DNA from 3 places in the Ornithinimicrobium ciconiae genome. Region 2 is predicted to be linked to each of the others. Evidence: riboswitches for the same ligand, from Rfam matches in the RefSeq annotation. Region 2 holds a riboswitch; each other region holds the start of a gene.
The links. Region 2 has a riboswitch for cyclic di-AMP ahead of FNH13_RS09905 (C40 family peptidase). Riboswitches for the same ligand answer to the same signal wherever they lie in the genome.
Positions count from the first base shown of each region.

Region 1 (7,391 bases), 1.7 Mb from region 2:
TGCAGATCGTCATTGTCGCCCTCAGCGGGTCGATCGCGCTCCTTGCGGACACGGTGCACAACCTGGGCCACCTGGCAACCACGATCCCGCTAATCATCGCCTTCCGCCTGGGCAGACGGGCGCCGACCCGACGCTACAGTTACGGCTACAAACGAGCAGAAGACCTGGTCGGACTGCTCATCGGCCTGGTCATCGCCACCTCCGCCGCCCTGATCATCTGGGAGTCGGTACGGGCGCTGAGCAACCCCCGCGAGTTGACTCACCTGGGGTGGGTCCTCGCGGCCGCACTCGTCGGCGCCCTAGGCAACGAGGCGGTGGCGATCTACCGCATCCGGGCTGGCCGTCGAATCGGGTCAGCAGCCTTGATCGCCGAGGGACAACACGCCCGCACCGACGCCCTGACGTCCCTGGCAGTGGTCGTTGGTGTCGCCGGTGCGTGGGCCGGGATGCCGCAGCTGGATGCGATCATCGGCCTGGTCATCGCCGCAGTCATCATCGCCGTCCTGTTTTCATCGATGCGGACTGTGATCCGCAGGCTCATGGATGGCGTAGATGACGGAACGCTGGACCGCATCGAAACAGTCGCCGCCGCCGTTGCTGGTGTCGTGGCGGTGGACCGGTGCCGCGCCCGCTGGATCGGGCACCGCCTGGAAACCGATCTGGACATCGATGTCGACCCCGACCTCAGTCTTCAGGACGCCCACGCTATCGCCTACAGGGTGCACCGCACACTGGTCCAAAATGTTTCACATCTAGACCGCGCCACCGTCCACGTCAACCCCGCTGGCATCCCCACGGCGCACAGCCTCGCCGTCTGACATGGGACATACCCTCAGCGCAAGGGACGGGCTGGTGAAACCGGACCACCCACGCGCGCTCGTGCGGTGTTGCTGTCGCAACGTGCAACCGCGCAGCTGGGGCGTACCCAGCAGGTGCAAGTGGTGTTGCCACCATGACCGACCTTCATGTCCGCGCGCAAGTTCCTCATCCGGACTCCGTCACCTCAAACTGGACCGCAACCCTGCTCGTGAGCAGCCCGTCTCAAGCCGCTTCACGACATAGAGATGGGACTGCTGCACGGGTAGGTGACACCGAGTCTGTGGTGCTGTGAGGCGCTGCAGGGAAGGATGTGCACCATGCCCAAGCCGTATCCCCAGGAGTTCCGTGACGATGTTGTCCGGGTCGCCCGACAACGCGAGGAGGGGGTGACGATCAAGCAGGTGGCCAAGGACTTCGGGATCTCCGAGTCGTGTCTGACGAACTGGATGACCCAAGCCGACCGCGACGCCGGGATCAGGCCGGGTCCGGACCGTGAGGAGCTGGCCGAGCTGCGGGAGGCCAAACGGCGCATCCGGCTGCTGGAGCAGGAGAACGAGGTCCTGCGCCGCGCCGCGGCGTACCTGTCCCAGGCGAACATCTCCCCAAAATGATGTACCCGCTCGTCCGAGAGCTGGCCGTCGACGGGATCCCCGTCACGGTGACGTGCCGGGTGCTGAAGATCGCTCGCCAGCCGTACTACCGCTGGCTGAAGGGACCGGTCACCGACGCCGAGCTGGCGGCGGCCCACCGCGCCAACGCCCTGTTCGACGCCCACCGCGACGACCCGGAGTTCGGGCACCGGCTGCTGGCCGACGAGGCCCGCGACGTCGGGGAGGGCATGTGCGACCGGACCGCGTGGCGGATCTGCTCGGAGAACGGCTGGTGGAGCGTCTTCGGCAAGAAGCGAGGCAAGAACGGCAGGAAGCCGGGGCCACCCGCGCACGAGGACCTTGTCGAGCGGGACTTCACCGCGGCCGGCCCGAACCAGCTGTGGTTGACCGACATCACCGAGCACGGCACCGGTGAGGGCAAGCTCTACCTGTGCGCGGTCAAGGACGTCTGGTCGGGCCGCATCGTCGGATACTCCATCGACGCCCGGATGAAGTCGCGCCTGGCGGTGCAGGCCCTGGACAACGCCGTGGCGACCCGTGCCGCGCACGGCATGGACGTTGCCGGCTGCATCGTCCACTCCGACCGCGGCAGCCAGTTCCGGTCGCGGAAGTACCTGGCCGCGCTGCGTCGCCACCACCTGGTCGGATCCATGGGCCAGGTCGGCACGAGCGCCGACAACGCCGCGATGGAGTCCTTCTTCGCCCTCCTGCAGAAGAACGTCCTGGACCGCCGCCGATGGGCCACCCGCCAGGACCTGCGCATCAGCATCGTGACCTGGCTCGAGCGCACCTACCACCGGCGCCGTCGCCAGGACCGACTCGGCCGGTTGACGCCCATCGAGTACGAAGCCACCATGGCCACAGCCGCCCCTCAGGCGGCCTGACCCAACCTGTCACCTACCCGTGCAGCAGTCCCGATACTTGTCCGCACCGCAGTGACGCCGCGGCCCCTGAGTGATCCTCATTCAGCCGGTCCCCTACAGGTCAACCGCACTCATCCCGCGGCTCAGTCACTCAGTTGGTTGGCTGCGCCAGGCCGGGCAGCGACCGTCTGCATCGGGGATGCAGGTCCGCATGTGGTCGCTGCCCAGGCGCGTGGGCATGGTCAGGGTCGACCGGCTGCCATCAAACCGGAGGCGTAGTTGATGTCGTTGATCTTGGACCCGTTCCAACTGGACCAGTCGCGCAGGGAGTGGATGACCTGCCCGTCCCCGAGGTAGATCGCGACGTGGAAGATGCCGGATGCGGAGCCGTTGTTGCTGTAGAAGACGAGGTCACCGCGTTGGATCTCTGAGAGGGGGACACGGTTCGTGGCGTGGTACTGGGCCTCGCTCTGATGGGGGAGGCTGATGCCGGCCGCGCGGAAGGCTGCTGTCGTGAATCCGGAGCAGTCGTAGGCACCGCCACTGCTCGAACCCCAACTGTAGGGCAGTCCCAGGTTGGCTTGGGCCCAGGCAATAGCTGCTTCGGCGCCCTGACCAGTGGCCGGCGACGCTTCAGGGGAAGATGGCTCGGGGGGTGCTTTCTCCCGGGGCTTAGACCGGCTCGCCGCGCTGTCCTCGGTGCGGGTGTCTGCAGCTGTGGCTTGGTCACCGTTTGTGTTCTCGTCACCGGCACCGCCGGTGTCCTCGGTGGTGGGTTCGGCCGGCTCCTCGGTGGTGGTCTCGAGGCGAGTTTCTGGTTCTGGCTCGGGAGTGACGCCGGTGAATCCGAGTTCACCGAAGTGCGCGTGCTGATCACCTTCGGCGGGGGCCGGGACTGCCTTGACCGGAAGATCACTGTCCAGGTCTTCGGAGGCCACCTTCAGCGCGTCCACAAGGGTCGACCAACTGTCAGCGGTCGGGTTCGCGACCTGGGATCTCTGCGGCACCGGGGACTGGTGGATGCTGACCGCGTCGACGGAGCTGGTCAGGATTGCCGGTGCTGCCGGGGCTGCGGCGCCGATGGTGGCGACGAGCAACCCGGAGGCTGCCAGGGTGGCGCTTCCGGATAGGGGCCGGGTCAGGTTCAGGGCGGCGCGGTGGCGCCCGGGCAAGCGTCGATTCATCACGGGGGTAACCTCTCCGGCGCCTGCGGGGTTAGCTGTCGGGCTCGGGCTGGAGTTGCCCGGCGCTGACCCAGAGAAGTTGAGTCAGCCCTGTGCCCCAAGGAACGTTCGGCGTTCCGCGAGTGGGTCCCCCGCTCTTGTCTGGCGGATGTTTGTTTGAGCCAGAGCGCTGACAAGATTCGGCGGACGCCCGGCACCTGCCCACGGCTGAGCAGGTTACAAAACGGTAACGGCCACAGGCGCCCCCGACAGCGCCTCAGGACCGAATCACGGCCGATCTTCATGGAACCTTCATCCAGGCCCAGCGGCGTGGAGGCCCGGGCTTTGCTGACGGCGGTATCTACGGGTTCGGCAGCCACCAGGTGACGGTGGTTCCGAATCCTCGGCCGGGACTGGTGATTGTGAGGTTTCCGCCGTGTGCCCTGATGATGCCGTGGGCGATGGTCAGGCCTACCCCGGAGCCGCCTCGTTGTCGGTCGCGGGCTGTGTCGACGCGGTAGAACCGTTCCAGGACGTGATCGAGAGCCTGAGCAGGGATGCCGTCGCCGGAGTCCGAAAGGGTCACCACCACCCGCTCCCCGGTGGACCGGGCCTCGAGCGTCACTCTCCCGCCTGCGGGGGTGTGACGGAGCGCGTTGTTCAGCAGGTTCGTCATCACCTGCCCCAACCGATCCGGGTCAGCAGACACCGTTGGTAGGGGCTGCTCGACGACTGTTGCCAGACGAACGCCTTTTGCCGCGTAGGCCGCCTCGTGTGCGGTAAGGGCCTGCTCGATGAGTCCTGGGAGTTGGACCGGTTCACACGCAAGGTTTAGGTGGTGTTCCTCGATGCGGGAGACGGTGCTGATGTCTTCGGCCAACCGTGCCAGCCGTTGTGTCTGTCCGCGGAGCATATCCACCGTCGGCGGGTCCAGGGCAGTCACACCGGTCTGGGTGCTCTCCAGATAGGCGTCCAGGGTGGCGATGGGGGTGCGCATCTCGTGGGCCAGGTCCCCCAGCATCTGTCGCCGTGTGGTCTCAACGTCCGCGAGGCGGCGTGCCATCTGGTTGAAAGAGTCGGCGAGCACTTCAAACTCCGGCCCCAGCGCCGGCGGGCGGACCCTGGCCCCGTAGTCACCTGCTGCGATGGTCGACGCCGCCTCAGCCACACCCTGTACCAGGTGGGCGACCCGTCTGGTGAGGTAGAGGCTTGCGACCAGCGCGGCCACGAGCGCGGCGCCTAGGGCAAGTACAAGGGCCAGGGTGATTGCGGAGCGGAATGCCTCCTCGACGTGGGTGGCCTCCTCATCTGGGTTCTCGTGCCCGGCCATCACCATGTGTTCCCGAAAGAGTGCTAGGCCGACGACCTCAGTGACGATCAGGATCGTTGCCAGGACGACCAGGACGACCATCCCTTGGGACACCAGGAGCCTGGTCCCCAGGCCCGCTGTCCGTGTGCGTTCACGAAGGCTCACCTCACCCGTCACCTCCCTCGGGCTGAGGTCGGTTCGACGTCCAGCCGGTAACCCACACCGCGTACGGTCTGGATGAACCGTGGGTTGGTGGCTGGATCGTCCAGCTTGCGCCGCAGGTGGGCAACGTGGACGTCGACCAGTTGCTCATCTCCGACCCAGGACTCCCCCCAGACGGCGTCGATGATCTGTCGGCGGGTCATGACCTGACCTGCCTGGCCGGTGAGTGCCTCAAGGACCTCGAACTCGGTGCGGGTCAGCGCGATCCGATCACCGTCCAGGTGGACTTCGCGGGCGGAGGCGTCAACGGTTAACGGGCCGAAGACTTGAGGCGGTGCTGGCGGCCGTGCTTCCTTCGCGACCTGCCGCGGTCGGCGCAATAGCGCGCGGACCCGTTCTACCAGTTCGCGCGGGCTGAACGGCTTCGTGACGTAGTCATCGGCCCCCGCGCGCAACCCGGCCACGGTGTCCGGCACCTCGGCCCGTGCGGTGAGTATGACGATGTAACAGTCGGAGAACTCACGCAGTCCGCGGCACACCTCCAGTCCGTCCAGGCCGGGTAGCCCCAGATCAAGGATGACGACATCAGGATCGAGCTCATGAGCCCGCTGCAGCGCTGTCGGGCCGTCAAAAGCGGACTCGACTTCGTAACCGTCATGCAACAGATTCCGCGCCACCACTGCGGCCAGGGGCTTCTCGTCATCGACCACAAGCACCCGAAATCCGCGACCGGGTCCGTACCGGCGGGGGGGTTGCAGGTCAGTCGTCACGGCATTCCTTATGACTTGACGAGTCGGGCAATGGCTTGTGAGGCCTCGTTCATCTTCTGCTCTGCCTCGGGCCCTCCTGCTTTCGCTGCGCTGACGACGCAGTGTTTGAGGTGGTCATCGAGCAGGCCCAGCGCGACGCTCTCCAGGGCCGAGGTCAGTGCGCTGATCTGGGTCAGGATGTCGATGCAGTAGGTGTCCTCATTGACCATCCGGTGGATGCCTCGGGCCTGTCCTTCGATGCGTTTGAGGCGGGCGAGGTAACCGGGCTTGTCGCTGATGTAGCCGTGCGTGGCTTCGGCTCCCCGCTTCGCGGGGGTGGCCTGGGTGGTCATGGTGGATGCTCCTGTCAGGTGTGATGGGCCGGGCCGCGACCTGCCGGCAGGTGGGTCACCGGGTGCCCTGCCGGTGGAGGAAGGTTCGGGTGCTATGCGACGGGGTCAGGTCGAGTCGCCGCAACAGTTGGGCGTTGAGCGCGACGACGACGGTGGAGGCCGACATGAGAATCGCACCGACGCTCATCGGCAGGACGAACCCGATCGGTGCCAGGACGCCCGCAGCCAACGGCACGGAGATCAGGTTGTAGCCGGCTGCCCACCACAGGTTCTGCTTCATCTTCCGGTAGCTAGCACGCGACAACTCGATCACTGAGAGGACCGAGCGGGGGTCTGATGAGGCCAGGATCACCCCAGCCGAGGCGATCGCCACGTCGGTTCCTGCACCGATGGCGATGCCGACATCAGCCTGAGCCAGGGCAGGGGCGTCGTTGACCCCGTCGCCGACCATGGCGACCTTGCGCCCCTCCCGCTGGAGTTCGGCTACCTTGGCGGCTTTGTCCTGCGGACGTACACCGGCGAAGACCCGGTCGATGCCCAACTCCTTGGCGACGGTGTCAGCCACGGCCTGGGCATCCCCGGTGATCATCACCACCTGAGTGCCAGCAGCGTGGAGCGCCTCAACCGCTTCACGGGACTCGGGTCGGATCTCGTCCGCCAGGCGCAGCGCACCGATCACCTCACCGTCTGCCAGGACGTGCAGGATAATCGCACCCTCGGTGCGCCAGACCTCGGCGATAGACAGTTCGCTGACACCGTGTTGCTCCAGCAGGTAGGGGCCTCCCACCTCGATGACCGTCCCATCGACAGTGGCTTTCACCCCGACAGCCGGGGACGAGGAGAAGTCGGAAGCCGAGGAGAGCGTCAACTCCCGGTCGCGGGCCGCGCCGAGGATGGCCCCGGCCAGCGGGTGCTCACTATCGGACTCCGCTGCCGCGGCCAGCGCCAGCACCTCTCCCTCATCGCGCCCCACAACGGGTTCGACACCGGTGACAGTGGGCTCACCCTTGGTCAGCGTGCCGGTTTTGTCGAAGAGCACGGCGTCAACGGTACGCATGGACTCCAGCGCGAGTCGATCCTTGATCAGGACGCCGCCACGAGCAGCCCGCTCGGTCGCGATGGAGACCACCAGCGGGATCGCCAGGCCGAGCGCGTGCGGGCAGGCGATGACCAGCACGGTGATGGTGCGCACGACCGCCGAGTCCGGCAGGCCCATCAGCGACCAGATGGTCGCTGTGACTACCGCGACACCGAGAGCGAACCAGAACAGCCACCCCGCGGCGGTGTCAGCGATCCGTTGAGCGCGTGAAGAGGAGGCTTGGGCATCGGCGACCAGCTTCTGGATACCGGCCAGGGCGGTAT
Region 1 covers NZ_CP041616.1:3,879,125-3,886,515, forward strand. Annotated here, with positions in the region: gene FNH13_RS17960 (cation diffusion facilitator family transporter) at 1-818, shown strand, start outside; one part of gene FNH13_RS17965 (IS3 family transposase) at 1,137-1,409, shown strand; one part of gene FNH13_RS17965 (IS3 family transposase) at 1,412-2,314, shown strand; gene FNH13_RS17970 (C40 family peptidase) at 2,536-3,477, opposite strand; cyclic di-AMP (ydaO/yuaA leader) riboswitch at 3,483-3,634, opposite strand; gene FNH13_RS17975 (sensor histidine kinase) at 3,818-4,930, opposite strand; gene FNH13_RS17980 (response regulator transcription factor) at 4,939-5,643, opposite strand; gene FNH13_RS17985 (metal-sensitive transcriptional regulator) at 5,706-6,029, opposite strand; gene FNH13_RS17990 (heavy metal translocating P-type ATPase) at 6,085-7,391, opposite strand, start outside.
Region 1: linked by a shared signal. The riboswitch ahead of FNH13_RS17970 (C40 family peptidase) and the one ahead of FNH13_RS09905 (C40 family peptidase) in region 2 are both predicted to bind cyclic di-AMP.

Region 2 (7,391 bases):
GGCCTGGTTCGGCCCCTGGCTGCACGAGACCGCCCTGCCGCCGCTGCCCTGACCGTCAGACGTGAGAGCCGGAAACCCTGTTGAGGCGCGCCCACTTCTCGGCCATCCTGCCTGCATGAGCAGCACCAGCCCGCCCGAGACCTGGCAATCCGTCCGACGCGAGGACGGCGAGCTGATCGGCTTCGTGGCACCTGACGGGGACGGCTGGCAGCCGCTGACGGTCTTTGGCCACCCGCTCTCCGGTGTCGGTGACCTTGAGGCGGCCGAGGAGCGGCTCCATGCGGTGGGGATGAGCTATCTCGCGGAGAAGTGGGAACTGCGTGATGGTCAGGACTGGATCAGCGCCCAGCTGGTCGAGGCCTCGCCCGCCGGTGTGACCGTGCAGCTCGTCGACTTCTTCGAGCACGCGGACCGTTATGGCGAGCGCACGCACCTCCGGGCGCCCGTGGGCACCGACCGGCTGCGGCTGTCCTGAGCTCAGGCCTCGGCACCGCGCCCAGGTCGGCACAGGTCGGGACCGTCCGGTTGAGTTCAGCCCTGGCCGGGATAGAAGCCCAACCGAGCCAGCGGTTCGACGAGCTGGTCCTCCTCATAGGCCAGGTGTGACAGGAGCGTGTCGCTGAGGGCGTTGACCGCCTCGTCGAGCGCAGAGAAGTCGTCAGGGGTGGCGACGAAGTCGATCAGCGCCCGGTCCACGGCCTCGATCACGTCGTGGATCGCGACATGCTCCTGCTCGAGGCGGTCCAGCACCGGGGCCAGGGACCTGTCCGCGCTGCGCAGGTGCGGGAAGACCGAGGCGTCCTCCAGGCTGTGGTGCTGGGTGACCGTGGTGCAGTAGCGCGAGCAGTAGGCGCCCAGGGTCCAGTTGTTCTGCTTCATCGTCATCTCGTTGAGCGAGGACCGCGCCGAGCCCACGTCGAGAGTGTTGGCCTTGACCTGCTCGATGATCGAGCGCACCTGGGTGAGCTCCTCGCGCAGCATGTCGTGCACGTCGATCAGGTGCTTGCCCATCTGCGCGCCCCGGGCGGTATAGGTCACCTCGGGCCCGGACTCCTCCCGCATGGGCCGGGACCCCTCGTCCCACGGCATCGTGGCGCCCAGGCGGGTCCCGTCGTCCGGGGTGGGGTGCACCCCGAGCCGGTCGTACTGACTCTCGGCGGCGCCGTGCGATCCCGAGCCACCCTGGTCCGCGAGCCTGGACCCCTCACCCTCGGGCACCGGGTCAGCGTCGGCGGGAGCCTGCGTCACAATCCGCCGGCGGGCATTGCTCTCCGGAGCGGCGGTCGGGGCAGCAGCGGGGGTCACCTGCGTGTCGGCATACCTGCGCTCGGAGGCGACGAGCTCACGGACCGCCGGCGCGACCTCCTGCCCGAACGCCTCGATGCTCTGCGGGTCGTCTGCGGCGAGGATGAAGGTGCCGATGCCGTGGTTGAGGGCCAGCTGGGCCAGACGCTCCACCCAGGCATCAACCCCGCCACGGGGCGGGTTGATGTTGAGCAGCCGGCGTATATCGCGGGGATCCCGTCCCACCGCGTCGGCGGCCTCGTCGATGGTCTCGTTGCCGACGCGCAGATCGTCGTCGGACTTCAGGTAGCCCTCGGAGGGCAGCCAGCCGTCGGCCAGCCGACCGGTCAGGCGCAGCATCCGTGGCTTGTAGGCGCCCAGCCATATCCCGATGTCGTGGGCGGGCGCCGGACCGCGCTTGGCCCCCACGGCACGGTGGAACTCACCCTCGACGCGCAGCACGGAGGGCTCATCCGCCGCCCAGATGCCCCGGATGACCGCGATCGCCTCCTCCAGCGCCTGCACGGACTCACCGGGGGTCAACCGCTGCGCGCCCATCGCGACCATCGCGTCCCAGAAGGCACCGGTGCCCAGCCCCAGCTCGACCCGGCCGTTGCTGAGCAGGTCCAGGCTCGCCGCAGAGCGCGCCAGCACGGCCGGTTGCCGCAGCGGCAGGTTGACGACGTTGGGTGCCAGGTGCACCCGCTCGGTGCGTGCCGCGACATAGCTCAGCAGGGTCCAGGTGTCCAGGAAGGCCGACTGGTAGGGGTGGTCCTGGAAGGTGACCAGGTCCAGTCCGGCCCCCTCGCTGAGCTGGGCCAGTGACACCGCCTGTTGGGGTTGCTGGTTCACCGGGGTGTGGAACGTGCCGAACAGCAGTTCGTGGCCATAGTCGGAGACGGTCTGCGGCAGTGAGGTGGTCACGCCCGTCTAAACGCCGGGCTCCGTCGGGTTTAGTCCCGCTCAGGAAGGGGCGAAGCGGCAGGGGGAGAGCCGGTGCGTGGCCGGGGTGATCATCACGGGACTGTTCCCCTCGGAGCCGCGTTAGGTCTCGGTGACCCGACGACCCGTGACCACCGTGTAGCCACCCAGCGCCAGGGCGGTCAGAGCTCCCATCGCGCCGAGCCAGTCATAGCCAAGGTGCTGCACGACCACCCCGGCCAGAGCACCTGCGGCGGCCGCCGACAGCCCCATGATCAGGTCGGATGCACCCTGCACCGAGGCCCGGTCCTCGACCTGGGCGCCCGCGGCGATCAGGTGCGAGCCAGCGACCATCGTGCAGGACCACCCCAGCCCGAGGAGGAACAGACCGGCCAGCAGCCCAGCGGACCACCCCGTGGAGGAGGTGGCCGCGAGCAGGCAGGCCAGGACCAGGATCCCGACACCGCCCAGGATCACCGGCCGTGACCCACGACGGTCGGTGAGGTAGCCGGCCACGGGGGCCAGGCCGTACATGCCCAGGATGTGCATCGAGATGACAAAGCCGATGACCTCCACCTCGGCATGACCGTGCGCCATGTGGATCGGGGTCATCACCATCACGGCGACCATCACGACATGCCCGATGGTGACCGTCACCGTCCCGAGCAGGACGGTGGGGGAGGCGAGGATCGCCCGGGCCCCGTGGACCACCGAGCCCCGTTGTCCCACGCGGGGGGTCCGGGCCAGGGCGTCGTCGGCGGGCGCGTCAGTCGGTGCCGGATCGACCGCGACGCCCTTGGCCGGCGGGGGCAGCGCCAGTGCTCGAGCCGTCAACAGTGGATCGGGCCGCAGCAGGACGTTGACCAGGACCGCGGCCAGGACAAAGCCGGCGGCGCTGAACACCCAGGCGCCGGCGAGCGGGGGAAGACCCAGTGACTCGGCCATCGCCTTGCCAGGACCGAGCATGTTGGGCCCGAGAACGGAGCCGAGCGTGGTGGCCCAGACGACCAGGCTGAGCTGCCGACCGCGACGAGCAGGCACGGCAAGGTCGACCGCGGCGTAGCGTGCCTGGCTGTTGGCCGTCGACGAGGCGCCGAACAGCGCGGTGCCCAGCAGCAGGAGTGGGAAGCTGCCCAGCTCGGCCGCGAGGATGGCCAGGCCAGCACCGAGGGTGCCAATGAGATAGGCCGCCATCAGGCCCACCCGCCGACCGCGCGCTGCCATCAGTGCCGCGATCGGGATGGTCAGCAGGGCCCCACCGAGGACCTGCGTGGTGTTGGCCAGCCCCGAGAGGTCATCGCGCCCACTGATGTCCGCGGCCATCAGTGCCGCCACGGCGATGCCGCTGGCCACCCCGACACCGCCCAGGACCTGACTGCCCATCAGGGTCCGCACCGTGCGGGTCTGCAGCGCAACGACATCGCGAGTCTCAAGCACTGGAGAAGGCCCACCGGGATCGGTCACCGACGTAGTGTGGCACCGACGGTCAAGAGCCGGCCACGAGGATGGCTGCTGACGGTCAACTCGGCACACACTCATGCGACACGAACGTGTCGTTCGTTACCCTTTTGTGACTTTGGTGTCTCGACCCTGTACCGTTGTCCAGGTTCGTCGAACGACGAATCCCGCAGTCCGGACGCCGAGTCTTGTCACCGGATCGCGTGCCTCCTTTGTGACGACTGACAAGAACGGGGAACCCACTTCCCCGGGAGGAAACTCCCTTGGGGCTAAGGCCCGGCCTGGCAACAGGTCGGACCCGGGCAACACTCCAGCCCGCGCCCGACAGCTAACTCCGTAGGCGATGGAGAGGTACCTCGTGACCCAGACTGCCCCCGGCGGACGCCACCGCGCGCCCAGCCGCATTTCTAGTGCCCTTGCCCAGGGCCGCTACTCAGCCACCTCAACATTCTCAGTCGCCGCTTCCGGCGGACTGCTGGCGTCCTCCATCCTGGTCGCCACCACTCAGCCCTCAACCGAGTTCGAGTCGGCGATGGCTGCCCTCGCGCCGGTCTCCGGCTCCGAGACCATCTCGACCGGACAGCTCGCTGCCACCGCTTCGGACCAGTCGGAGGGCGTCCAGGCCATTGCGGCCGCGCTCACCGGCAGCGCGTCCTCACTGACCCTGCCGACCGTCACTGACACCGTCAGTGCGGCCGATGTCCCGGCCGTGGCCGTGGCCGCTCCGGCCGACGCCGCCAACGCGCCTATGGGCGAACTCGGCTTCGTCGGGGTGACCCCTGTCGTCGAGGAGCCGGTCGAGGTGGCCGCTCCCGAGGCGCCCGCCGAGACGTCTGTCGAGACGTCCGCCCCGCAGACCGAGGGTGCTTCTGCTGCCGAGGCTCGGACGGAGACCTCGTCGAGCAGCCGTTCGGAGGCCCGCACGGAGGCGCCCGCCGCTTCGGCCCCTGCTCCGGCACCGAAGCCCGAGCCCGCCCCGGAGCCCAAGCCTGAGCCGGCACCCGCCCCGGCACCGCCGTCCGGCGGTGGCGAGGGAGCCATCGGCTGGGCCTACGCCCACCTCGGCCTGCCCTACATCTACGGCTCTGACAGCGGCGGTGGCTACGACTGCTCCGGCTTCGTCAAGGCCGCCTATGCCTCGGCCGGCAAGAGCCTGCCGCACGGCAGCTCGGCGCAGTACAGCGCCACCAGCCGTGTGTCGCTGAGCAACATCCAGCGCGGCGACCTGCTCTTCTACAGCAACGGTGGCGGCATCTATCACGTCGCCATCTATCTCGGTGACGGTCAGGTCATCCACTCGCTGCGCGACGGCAGCGGCTTCAGCGGCTCCAAGGTCACCGGGATGAACTACTCCCCGGGCCTGTTCGCCGCTGGTCGCCCCTGACGCAGCACGCCCCACCTCAGCTCTGACGCCACCGGGCGTGGTCACCTCGTGACCACGCCCGGTGGCGTTGTGCTGTGACATCGTGGGAGCCGTGCAGCCACCCCCCGAGGTCTTTGACCTCTTCGCCGTCCCCGGGCATGCCATCGCCCTTCAGGGCGGCAGGGGCACCAGCGTCCTCGCCGGTGACCTGGTGTTGTCCCCAGGGCGCGACGCAGACACGGCCTCCTGGCTCAGTCCGGTGCTGGCTCGTCTCGCTGCGCAGTTGGACCACGAGCAGACCAGGTCGCTGCGTCTGGCCATGCCCATCCCGACACGCGACCTGCGGTGGGTGGTCGACGGGTGGGGCGCGACCCGCTTCGAGCCGGGCACCCGTGCCTGCCAGGACCTCGACGTGCTGGTAGCCACCGGTCGACTGCTGCATGCCCACCTCAAGGCTGCGCTGATCGTGCCACCGTCCGGCCTGCGCACCCGCCACGACCGGTGGTCACGCGCCGAACGTGTCGCGTTCGGCGCCGACCCGGTGAGCGAGGCACCAGGAGTGTCAGCGACGTCGTCACGCAGGAATGCCGCGGAGGTCCAGGAGCTGGTGTCCGATCTGTGCGCCGAGCGTGACGCTGCAGGCAGCGGACCGAGCGACCTCGGCCCTGACCAGCTCGTCCACCGCGACCTAGCCGGCAATGTCCTCCTGGACTCCAGCGGTCTGCCGCTCGTCATCGACCTGGCGCCCTCCTGGCGTCCGGCACTGTGGGCCGAGGCGGTCTGTGTGCTCGACGCGGTGCTCTGGCTGCAGGCCGACCCGCAGGTGATGCACGAGTGGGCCGAGGGCCCACGCCGACAGGCGATGCTGCGAGCAGGCATCTTTCGGGTGCTCAGCGACCGCCCCTGCGATGTCGCGGCCTATCGCCGGGTGCTGGCACCGGCTTAGGCCTCGCCGGCCCCCTCGTCCACGGCATCCAGGAAGCCCATCGCGAGCTCGTCATACTCGTCGGGCTCCATGCCCTGCTCCTGTCGCACCCGCCAGCGTGCCACGCACAGCAGACCCAGGTCGGCGGGCGGCCCATCCACCTCCTCGGCCAGGGCGATGCCGCGGGTGGACCAACCCAGCGACTGCCTCAGATCGCCGTTCAGCTCCCACACCGTGGCCATCGCCAGATAGGTGTCGACGCGTTCCGGCCGTGCGCGGCGCAGCGTCTCCGAGAGGGTCCGAGCCTCCTGCGGGCGGTCGAGCTGGAAGAGGGTGTCCACGACATAGGCGTTCGCGTCGGGTCCTTCGGAGGTCCCCAGCTCAGCCGCGCGCTGGTAGTGGGCGAGGGCGCCTGAGAGGTCCGCGGCCCGGCTGAGCAGATCTCCGGCCGCGATCAGGAGGTCACCGGGGAAGGGAATGTCCTGGGGGTGGGGACTCTCGGCCCAGGAGGCCAGATCAGCCGCCGCGCTGGCATGCTCGGCCGGGGAGGCGGAGCGCAAGGCCTCCTCGAGATCGTCCAGGTCCTCAAAGCTCACGGGGTCACGCATGGTGACCAGCCTACGGACTGCTGCGCACCGGGGCAGTCGGCGACGCAAGGAGGGCGGATCACGAGGTGGCCGAAATGGAGTTGGTAACTGTCAGTGGTGGGGGAGAGGATGCCTCATGTGAACGCACCTGGAGCAGCGGATCCCATCGTCCGCGCCACGGACCTGACCAAGATCTATGGCGATAACCGCGCGGTCGACGGCATCTCGTTCAGCATCAGCTCCGGTGAGTCCTTCGGCCTGCTGGGCCCCAACGGGGCCGGCAAGTCCACCACGATGCGGATGATCGGTGGGACCCTGACCCGCACCGGCGGGTCCATGCTGGTCGCCGGGCTCGATCCGGCCGAGCGCGGCCCGGAGGTGCGCGCTCACCTCGGGGTCGTCCCCCAGCAGGACAACCTCGACGAGGAGCTGACGGTCCGGGACAACCTCATCGTCTATGGCCGATACTTCGGGCTGTCCCACTCCTACCTGCGGACCAAGGCGGACGAGCTGATCGAGTTTGCCCAGCTCACGGACAAGGCCAAGTCCAAGACGACGGCCCTGTCCGGTGGCATGAAGCGCCGGCTGACCATCGCCCGCGCCCTGGTCAATGAGCCCAAGCTCCTCCTCCTCGACGAGCCGACGACCGGCCTGGACCCGCAGGCCCGCCACGTCCTCTGGGACCGGCTGTTCCGGCTCAAGGAGGTCGGTGTCACGCTCGTGGTGACGACGCACTTCATGGACGAGGCCGAGCAGCTGTGCGACCGGCTGATCGTCATCGACCACGGCTCGATCATGGCTGAGGGCAGCCCCCGCTCCCTGATCAAGGACTACTCCACGCGCGAGGTCGTCG
Region 2 covers NZ_CP041616.1:2,170,091-2,177,481, forward strand. Annotated here, with positions in the region: gene FNH13_RS09885 (M1 family metallopeptidase) at 1-52, shown strand, start outside; gene FNH13_RS09890 (hypothetical protein) at 116-475, shown strand; gene FNH13_RS09895 (LLM class flavin-dependent oxidoreductase) at 532-2,208, opposite strand; gene FNH13_RS09900 (MFS transporter) at 2,329-3,669, opposite strand; cyclic di-AMP (ydaO/yuaA leader) riboswitch at 3,858-4,021, shown strand; gene FNH13_RS09905 (C40 family peptidase) at 4,022-5,047, shown strand; gene FNH13_RS09910 (aminoglycoside phosphotransferase) at 5,139-5,972, shown strand; gene FNH13_RS09915 (hypothetical protein) at 5,969-6,559, opposite strand; gene FNH13_RS09920 (ABC transporter ATP-binding protein) at 6,677-7,391, shown strand, end outside.

Region 3 (7,391 bases), 1.2 Mb from region 2:
AGAAGGCGTTCAAGACCTGGCTGGCCGAACGACCCCAGGCCTGGCGCGACGGCGTGGAAGTGGTGGCCATAGAGTTCAACACCTGTCCGACCAGGTTCTACCTGTCGGACATCGCCCGTGCCGACGCCTCGATGGCCGACCCGACATTCGGCCATGGCGTCTTCTATGTGGCCCCGGGTTCGCACTCCTTGGACTTCGTGAACAAGGCCATCTGGAACGGCACCGACAGCCGGCTCGTTCGGCTTCTTCCGGCTGGAGACGGCTTCGCTGTCCAGAGCCGACTGCATGGCCGACGGCTGGCAAGACTTCGGCACGCTGTTCCCGAACCAGGGACAGTGCATCGCCCTGTCCAACTCGCTATCGCATCTGACGGCCGCCAACATCGGGCCGGTCACGTTCGAGGCGTCTCCGTTCGGGACCGTTGCTCGCGGCCTGACGCCCCGAGGAGCTGGCACACGTGGGTCGGCCCCTTCGCCCACGCCACGACCTACGACACCAGGAGGACCGTCCCACGCACCCAGGCCGACCCCGGTCGTGAAGTGTTGACCACCACCGTGCCGGTGTCCCTGTCCCGCGCCGGTGCTGGCACGGCCTCGGTAGTGACTGTCACCATGACGTTGACTCCTCAGGACCAGGCCTTCTCCTTCGTCCCAGCTGGACAGTACGGATCCTTGGGCAACACTGCGTGGGAGCTCGTCGGAGACCCGACCATCTCCGACCCGTCGATGGTGACGACCTGGACCTTCCGCTCGACCGCACCGCTGACCCGGGGCGTGGCCTCACCGGCTACGCCACCGGCACCGGCTCTGGGTGGTATCTGCCGCGACGGTGACCCGGCGCGGGCACCCGCGATCCATGCAGCTGAACGCATCCTTCACGCTCCCGCGCGGGCACGTGTGAAGGATGCGTGCACGTGCACCGCGATGGCCGACCAGGCCGCACCAGGGCCATGCCACCCACCCGGCATACCTCTCCTCGACACTGACCGTTGGAGCCCCCGACAGGAGTCGAACCCGCGACCGTCCGCTTACAAGGCGGATGCTCTACCAACTGAGCTACAGGGGCGTGCCGCTGCTGGGCAGCGACGCAGGAGCCGACCACGGCGGGCGGCAACGACGACGATGCTACCTGCCTGTCGGCATCCGCACCGCCTTGGCCGAAACGTTGCGGGCCCGGTGCCAGGGACTCGCACCGGGCGCGCAACGTCGCGGTCAGCTCAGCCGATGACGTTGGCGTTCAAGTGCTTCTGCAGGGCGAGGACCGTCCGGTAGTTCATGAAGGTCGACCCGTCGCGGGAGAGGCCGAGGTAGTCCTGCAGCGCCGCCTGGGACTTCGGGCCCCAGATCCCGTCGGGATAGGCACCGACCTTGGTCTGCAGGGCCCGCGTCGTGATCGGACCGAAGATGCCGTCCTGGTAGGTGCCGACCCAGCGCTGGATGGCCGTGGTGGTCAGCGGTCCGCGGATGCCGTCGCGCGCCAGTGGCGCCATCGCTGAGTGCCCCCCGCCGCGTGAGGCGGAGCCGTTGTCCCTCGGCTGGGCGGGGGCGGGGGCGGGCGCAGGACTCGGAGCGGGGGTGGCACCGCCGTTGTCCCGCGTCAGCCCGGCTCGCACGGAGCAGACCGGCCAGGCGCCCGGGCCCTGGACCGCGAGGACCTTCTGGGCGATGGTGATCTGCTGGGACTTGGTGGCCTGGTGGGCATAGGGGGCGTAGGCGCCACCGCCGAACCCGGTCCAGGTCTGGGGGTGGAACTGGAGACCCCCATAGAAGCCGTTGCCGGTGTTGATCGACCAGTTGCCACCGGACTCACAGGCGGCGACGCGGTCCCAGACGGACTCGGCGCTGGCACCCGGGGCGGTGAGACCGATGCCCGCCACAGCCACGGCAGCGGCGACGGTCAGTCCTCCGACTCGTCGGGCGATGGGCTTGCGGGGTGCGCGATGCTTGGCAGTTGCCATGGTGGATGAACCTTCCTGACAGTGCGCCTACGGAGTTAGCTGTCGGGTTCGGGCGGTCAGGTGCCCGGCCGCTGACGCGGCTTCACCCCAAGACGCCGCAGCGGGCGTCGATGGTGGGTTCCCCATCCTCGTCTGGCGCCCGGACGGTCCGGGATGCGTGCCCTGGTGACGAGGTTCGGCGCCTCAGGGGCACACGCCGTGGGTGTGCTCTGGCCTATGCAGTTGTGGTCCGCAGGGGGCGAACCGAAGTGCCCAGACTAACCACAGTTGTGGCCCTAGCGGAGGCAGGTTGTGGACAATCGAGACTTCTGTGCAGGTCACGCCCCGGAAAAAACTTCAGGGCCGAAGTGCCTGCGGGATCAGGTCCAGGAACGGCGGTGCATCCCAGGTGGTCGGCCACCAGGACACCTGGTTGCCCTGGAGCAGCGCCCAGACCAGGAGTGCCAGACCGCCGACGAGCAGCACACCAGCCACCGCGGTGGTGATCGTGGGGTGCGGCAGCACAGAGCGCACCATGGTGCGGGAGCCGCGGCGCAGGGCGAGCCCGCCGGGCCCCCACCAGGCCATCAGCATGCCCAGCAGGCTGCCCACCGCCATGGGGAGCGAGTCGGCGACGCCCACCTGCAGCAGTCCGGACTCGGTCAGTCCCCCTGCGGTGATGACGGTCGCCGCAATGGCGAACGCGACCGGGAGCAACAGTGCCAGCCCGGTGGACAGGGCCGCCACGAACAGGTGCCAGGGACTGGTCAGCACAGTGACCGGCATGTCCGAGCGGCGTGGGCCGGCCTCGTGGCGACGCAGCACCAGAGAGGTCACCACGTGGTCGACCGCTCGAGCCGCGACCGACCAGATGACCAGCAGTCCCCAGGCGAGCAGCGGCGCCACGGCGGCGATGCCGACCAACGCCACCAGTCCGGTGGCCAGGGTCCCGGTGCGCATCGGTCGTCCGATGCGTGGGTCCGGGCCGCGTGCCGGCTGGCCGAAGCCCTGGGGCCCCGGGGCGGCGTAGGGCGACTGCCCGCCGGCCGTGTAAGGCACGGGGCCCTGCGAGGCGTAGGGCCCCTGATTGCCGTGGACCGGTTGCGGGCTGCTCGGGCGAGGAGCGCTTCCCGCCGTGCGCTGTCCGGCGCCCGGCCCATTCGGCTGACCGGCCGGGGCAGGATAGGAGCGTCCCAGCGGTGCGGCATACCCTCCGGCAGGTCCGGCCTGTCCGGCACCCTGCCCGGCTGGTCGCTGGAGCGGCGCCTGACGGGTCTGGGGAGTGGGCGCCATCGGCTGGACGCGTGTCGGGTCCACCCGCGGGGTCACCGCCGTGTGCGGCGACCAGCTGTCGCCGGAAACGGCATCGGTCCTGGCATGGACCTGGGTGTCATCAGCATCCGGGGCAGGGCGCACACCTGCGCTCCGGACCCGCACGGTCAGCGCCTCGGTCACCGGACGGTGAGCGGCGTAGAGCTCCAGCGCGCGCATGACCTCGTCGCTGTGTGGCCGTCGCTCGGGCTCTGGGTCCAGGGCGGCCGCGAGCAGCGGGCGGATCGCGGGGTCGACGTCGTCGAGCTGGGTGCGGCCGCGGATCACCCGATCCAGGACGACGCTCATGGGCCCACGACCAAACGGCGGCGTGCCGCTGTTGGCGAAGGCGAGGGTTGCCGCCCAGCCCCACCAGTCGGTCGCCTCGGTGACGGCACCGCCCTCGACGACCTCGGGCGAGAGATAACCAGGTGTGCCCATCACCAGTCCGGTCATCGTCAGCCGGACGTCGTCGGCGACCTGCGCGATGCCGAAGTCGATCACCACCGGGTCGGGGCCGACCATGAGGACGTTGCCCGGCTTGAGGTCGCGGTGGACGATCCCGACGCCGTGGATCGCGGTCAACGCCTCGGAGAGGCCGCGTCCGAGGTCCACCAGGGCTGCACCGGTGACCGGCCCCTCCGCGGACACCACGTGGTCCAGCGGTGGCCCGGGGACGAACTCGGTGACGATATAGGGCGCCGGGCCCTCGGTGTCGGCGTCCAGGACAGCGGCGACCCGTGGACTGCTGACCCGCGACAGGGTGGCCACCTCGCGGGAGAGCCGGGTCCGGGCATCGGGGTCGTGGGCGATGTGCGGGCGCAGCACCTTGATGGCCACGTCCCTGCTGCCGTCCTCGGGTCCGCCATCGGGCCGGGCGCGATAGACGACGCCCATGCCACCCTCACCCAGGCGCCTGCCGAGGGTGTAGATCCCGAGACGCCGTGGCGTCTGCGGGACACCCTCGGCGTGCCCACCGAGGGGCGTGGTCTCCGGGCTCATGGTCTCCACCGTATTGCGTCTCCTGGTCACAACAGTGCCAACTCGCGTGCCCACCACCCCGCGGATCGCGGGATGCCAGGGCTCCGACTAGGCTCGAAGGACAGCAACGATCGGGGCACCAGGATGGTTTCCCTCACGACCTGATGACCGTTCGTCCTCGCGATCTGACGGCCATATGACGGCACAGGAGTGGTTTTGGTTTCCGCGGCAGGCACCTTCGACTTCGTCGTGGCGGCAAACCGCCTGCCGGTCGACCGGGTCGTCGAGGCAGATGGTTCGGCGCACTGGCAGACCAGCCCCGGCGGGCTGGTGAGCGCCATGGACCCGGTGATGCAGGGACGCCGGGCCGCCTGGGTCGGGTGGGCCGGCGACCCCACCGACGAGATCGCCCCCTTCGACCGGGACGGCATCCGACTGCACCCGCTGATGCTGACCGTCACCGAGATCCAGGATTACTACGAGGGCTTCAGCAACGAGACCCTGTGGCCGCTCTATCACGACGTCATCGTGCCGCCGCGCTACCGACGCCGGTGGTGGGCCGCCTACGAGCGCATCAACACCCGGTTCGCCGAGGCGGTCGCCGACCTGGCCGCCCCGGGAGCGACGGTGTGGATCCACGACTACCAGCTCCAGCTGGTGCCCAGCATGCTCCGGGCAGCGCGCCCCGACCTCAGGATCGGCTGGTTCAACCACATCCCGTTCCCGCCGGTCGAGTTGTTTGGGCAGTTGCCCTGGGGCCGCTCCGTCCTCCGCGGCCTCCTCGGCGCCGACTTCCTGGGCTTCCAGCGCACCAACGACGCCGGCAACTTCATGCGGGCCTGCCATCAGCTCCTGGGCACCACCTCCACCGGAGACGTCGTCTCCTGGGCCGGTGCCGACGACGACCTGCTGGGCGCGGAGCCGCGCCGGGTCCGCACGGGCGCGGTGCCGATCTCGATCGACTTCACCTCCATGGACGAGCTCGCCAGGGAGCCGGCGGTGCGCCACCGGGCCGCCGAGATCCGGGCATCCCTCGGCGATCCGCAGACGGTGCTGCTGGGCGTGGACCGTCTCGACTACACCAAGGGCATCCGGCACCGGCTGCGAGCGATCTCCGAGCTCTTTGCTGACGGAGAGATCACCACGCCGGACGTCACCCTGCTGCAGATCGCGACGCCGAGCCGTGAGCGGGTGCGGGCCTACCAGGAGCTGCGCAGTCAGATCGATGGACAGGTGGGCCGGATCAACGGCGACTTCTCCGGCATCGGGGCCAGCGCCGTGCACTATCTGCACCACTCCTACCCCCGCGAGGAGATGGCCGCGCTCTATCTCGCCGCCGACGTCCTGCTGGTCACCCCCCTGCGGGACGGCATGAATCTCGTCGCCAAGGAGTATGCCGCCAGTCGCTGGGACGGTGGCGGCGCCTTGGTCCTCAGCGAGTTCACCGGTGCCGCTCAGGAGCTGAGCCAGGCGTTCCTGTGCAACCCGCACGACATCGTCGGCCTGAAGCAGACCATCCTGCGCGCCATGCGCGAGGACCCGGCCGCACTGCGCAAGCGCATGCTGGCCATGCGTCGACGGGTGCGCACCCATGATGTGCACGCCTGGGCCCGTCGCTACCTCGACGCGCTGGAAGCCGCCCCCGGGAAGCCGTCCCGCGGATGAGCGGGGCAACTGCGCTGCTCCAGGCGCTGGAGCAGTTCGCGACCCTCCCCCGGGTCCTGATCGCCGTCGACTTCGACGGCACCCTCGCCCCGCTGGTCGACGAACCCATGGCCGCGCGGGCCCTGCCGGGCAGCCTGGACGTGCTCACCGACCTGGCTCGCCTCTCGGACACGGTGGTGGCTGTGGTCTCGGGACGGGACCTGTCGACCCTGCGTCAGCTCACGGGCGTGTCCGATCCGGTCCTGCTCGTGGGCAGTCACGGCGTGGAAACCTCCTACGAGGAGCCCGCTCCGCAACCGGGCCCCCGTGAGCGGGCTCGCTTCGCCGCTCTTGAGGCCGAGCTCACCGACGTGCTGCGCGCCCATCCGCTGGCCCGCCTCGAGCGCAAACCGCACTCGCTGGTGCTGCACACCCGGGGTCTGCCCGAGGACGCGGCGGCCACCGCGCTGCGTGCCGGCCAGGACGTGGCCGGCCGCCACCCGGACCTGCAGGCCACTCCCGGCAAACAGGTCCTGGAGCTCGCCGTCCGACACGTCGGCAAGGGGGTCGCCCTGCGCGACCTGGCTGCTGCCCGGCAGGTCGACGCCACCTTTTATGTCGGCGACGACGTCACGGACGAGCGAGCCTTTCAGGACCTAGCGCCGACCGACCTGACCGTGCGCGTGGGCCCTGGCCAGACCCTGGCCCGTCATCGGGTGGACAACGAGCGTGCGGTGCTCAGGCTGCTGCGCGCGCTGTGGGCGATGCGCAACGCCCGCTGACCACGAGTCACGGCGTCCCCGGCTCAGGTCGTGGGGGCCGCACCGGTCGAACGACGCAGGATCAGTTCTGGGGCAAAGAGATACTCGCGGTGCACGACCTCCTCGCCCTGGATCTCCTCCAGGATGGCGGTCACGGCGGCCTCGCTCATCGACTCGACGTCCTGCCGCACGGTCGTCAGCGGCGGGTCGGTGAAGCCGATCAGCTGCGAGTCATCGGATCCGATCACCGAGACGTCCTCGGGCACGCGGAGTCCGTCCTGGCGCGCCGCGCGCACCACTCCCAGCGCCATGATGTCCGAGCCGCAGACCACGGCGGTGACACCCTGCTCGAAGAGCTTCCGCCCGGCAGCCGCGCCGCCCTCCACCGTGAAGAGGGTCTTCTGGACGAACTGCTCCGCCCCCGGCAGGAGCTCATCCATCGCGGCCCGGTAGCCGTCAGTCTTGCGCTGCACCGGCACGTAGCGGGCCGGGCCGGTGGCCAGCGCGATGCGGGTGTGCCCGAGATCGCGCAGGTGCCGCACCGCCAGGTGCATCCCCGCGACGTCGTCGTTGGAGATGAAGCTTGCCTCGATGCCGGCGCGCCAGCCGTTCAGCAGAGCGATCGGCAGTCCCCGCTCACGCAGCGCCACGTAGCGCTCGATCCCGGCCTTGGTGTCGGCGTGGTAGCCGCTGATGAAGATGATGCTGGCCACGCCGCGGTCGAGCAGCATCTGGACGTAGTCGTCCTCGTGCATCCC
Region 3 covers NZ_CP041616.1:956,799-964,189, reverse strand. Annotated here, with positions in the region: partial or broken gene FNH13_RS19940 (transposase) at 1-59, shown strand, start outside; gene FNH13_RS19715 (hypothetical protein) at 488-613, opposite strand; tRNA gene FNH13_RS04385 (tRNA-Thr) at 990-1,065, opposite strand; gene FNH13_RS19805 (transglycosylase family protein) at 1,217-1,957, opposite strand; cyclic di-AMP (ydaO/yuaA leader) riboswitch at 1,966-2,105, opposite strand; gene FNH13_RS04375 (serine/threonine-protein kinase) at 2,294-4,249, opposite strand; gene FNH13_RS04370 (alpha,alpha-trehalose-phosphate synthase (UDP-forming)) at 4,439-5,893, shown strand; gene otsB (trehalose-phosphatase) at 5,890-6,654, shown strand; gene FNH13_RS04360 (LacI family DNA-binding transcriptional regulator) at 6,678-7,391, opposite strand, start outside.
Region 3: linked by a shared signal. The riboswitch ahead of FNH13_RS19805 (transglycosylase family protein) and the one ahead of FNH13_RS09905 (C40 family peptidase) in region 2 are both predicted to bind cyclic di-AMP.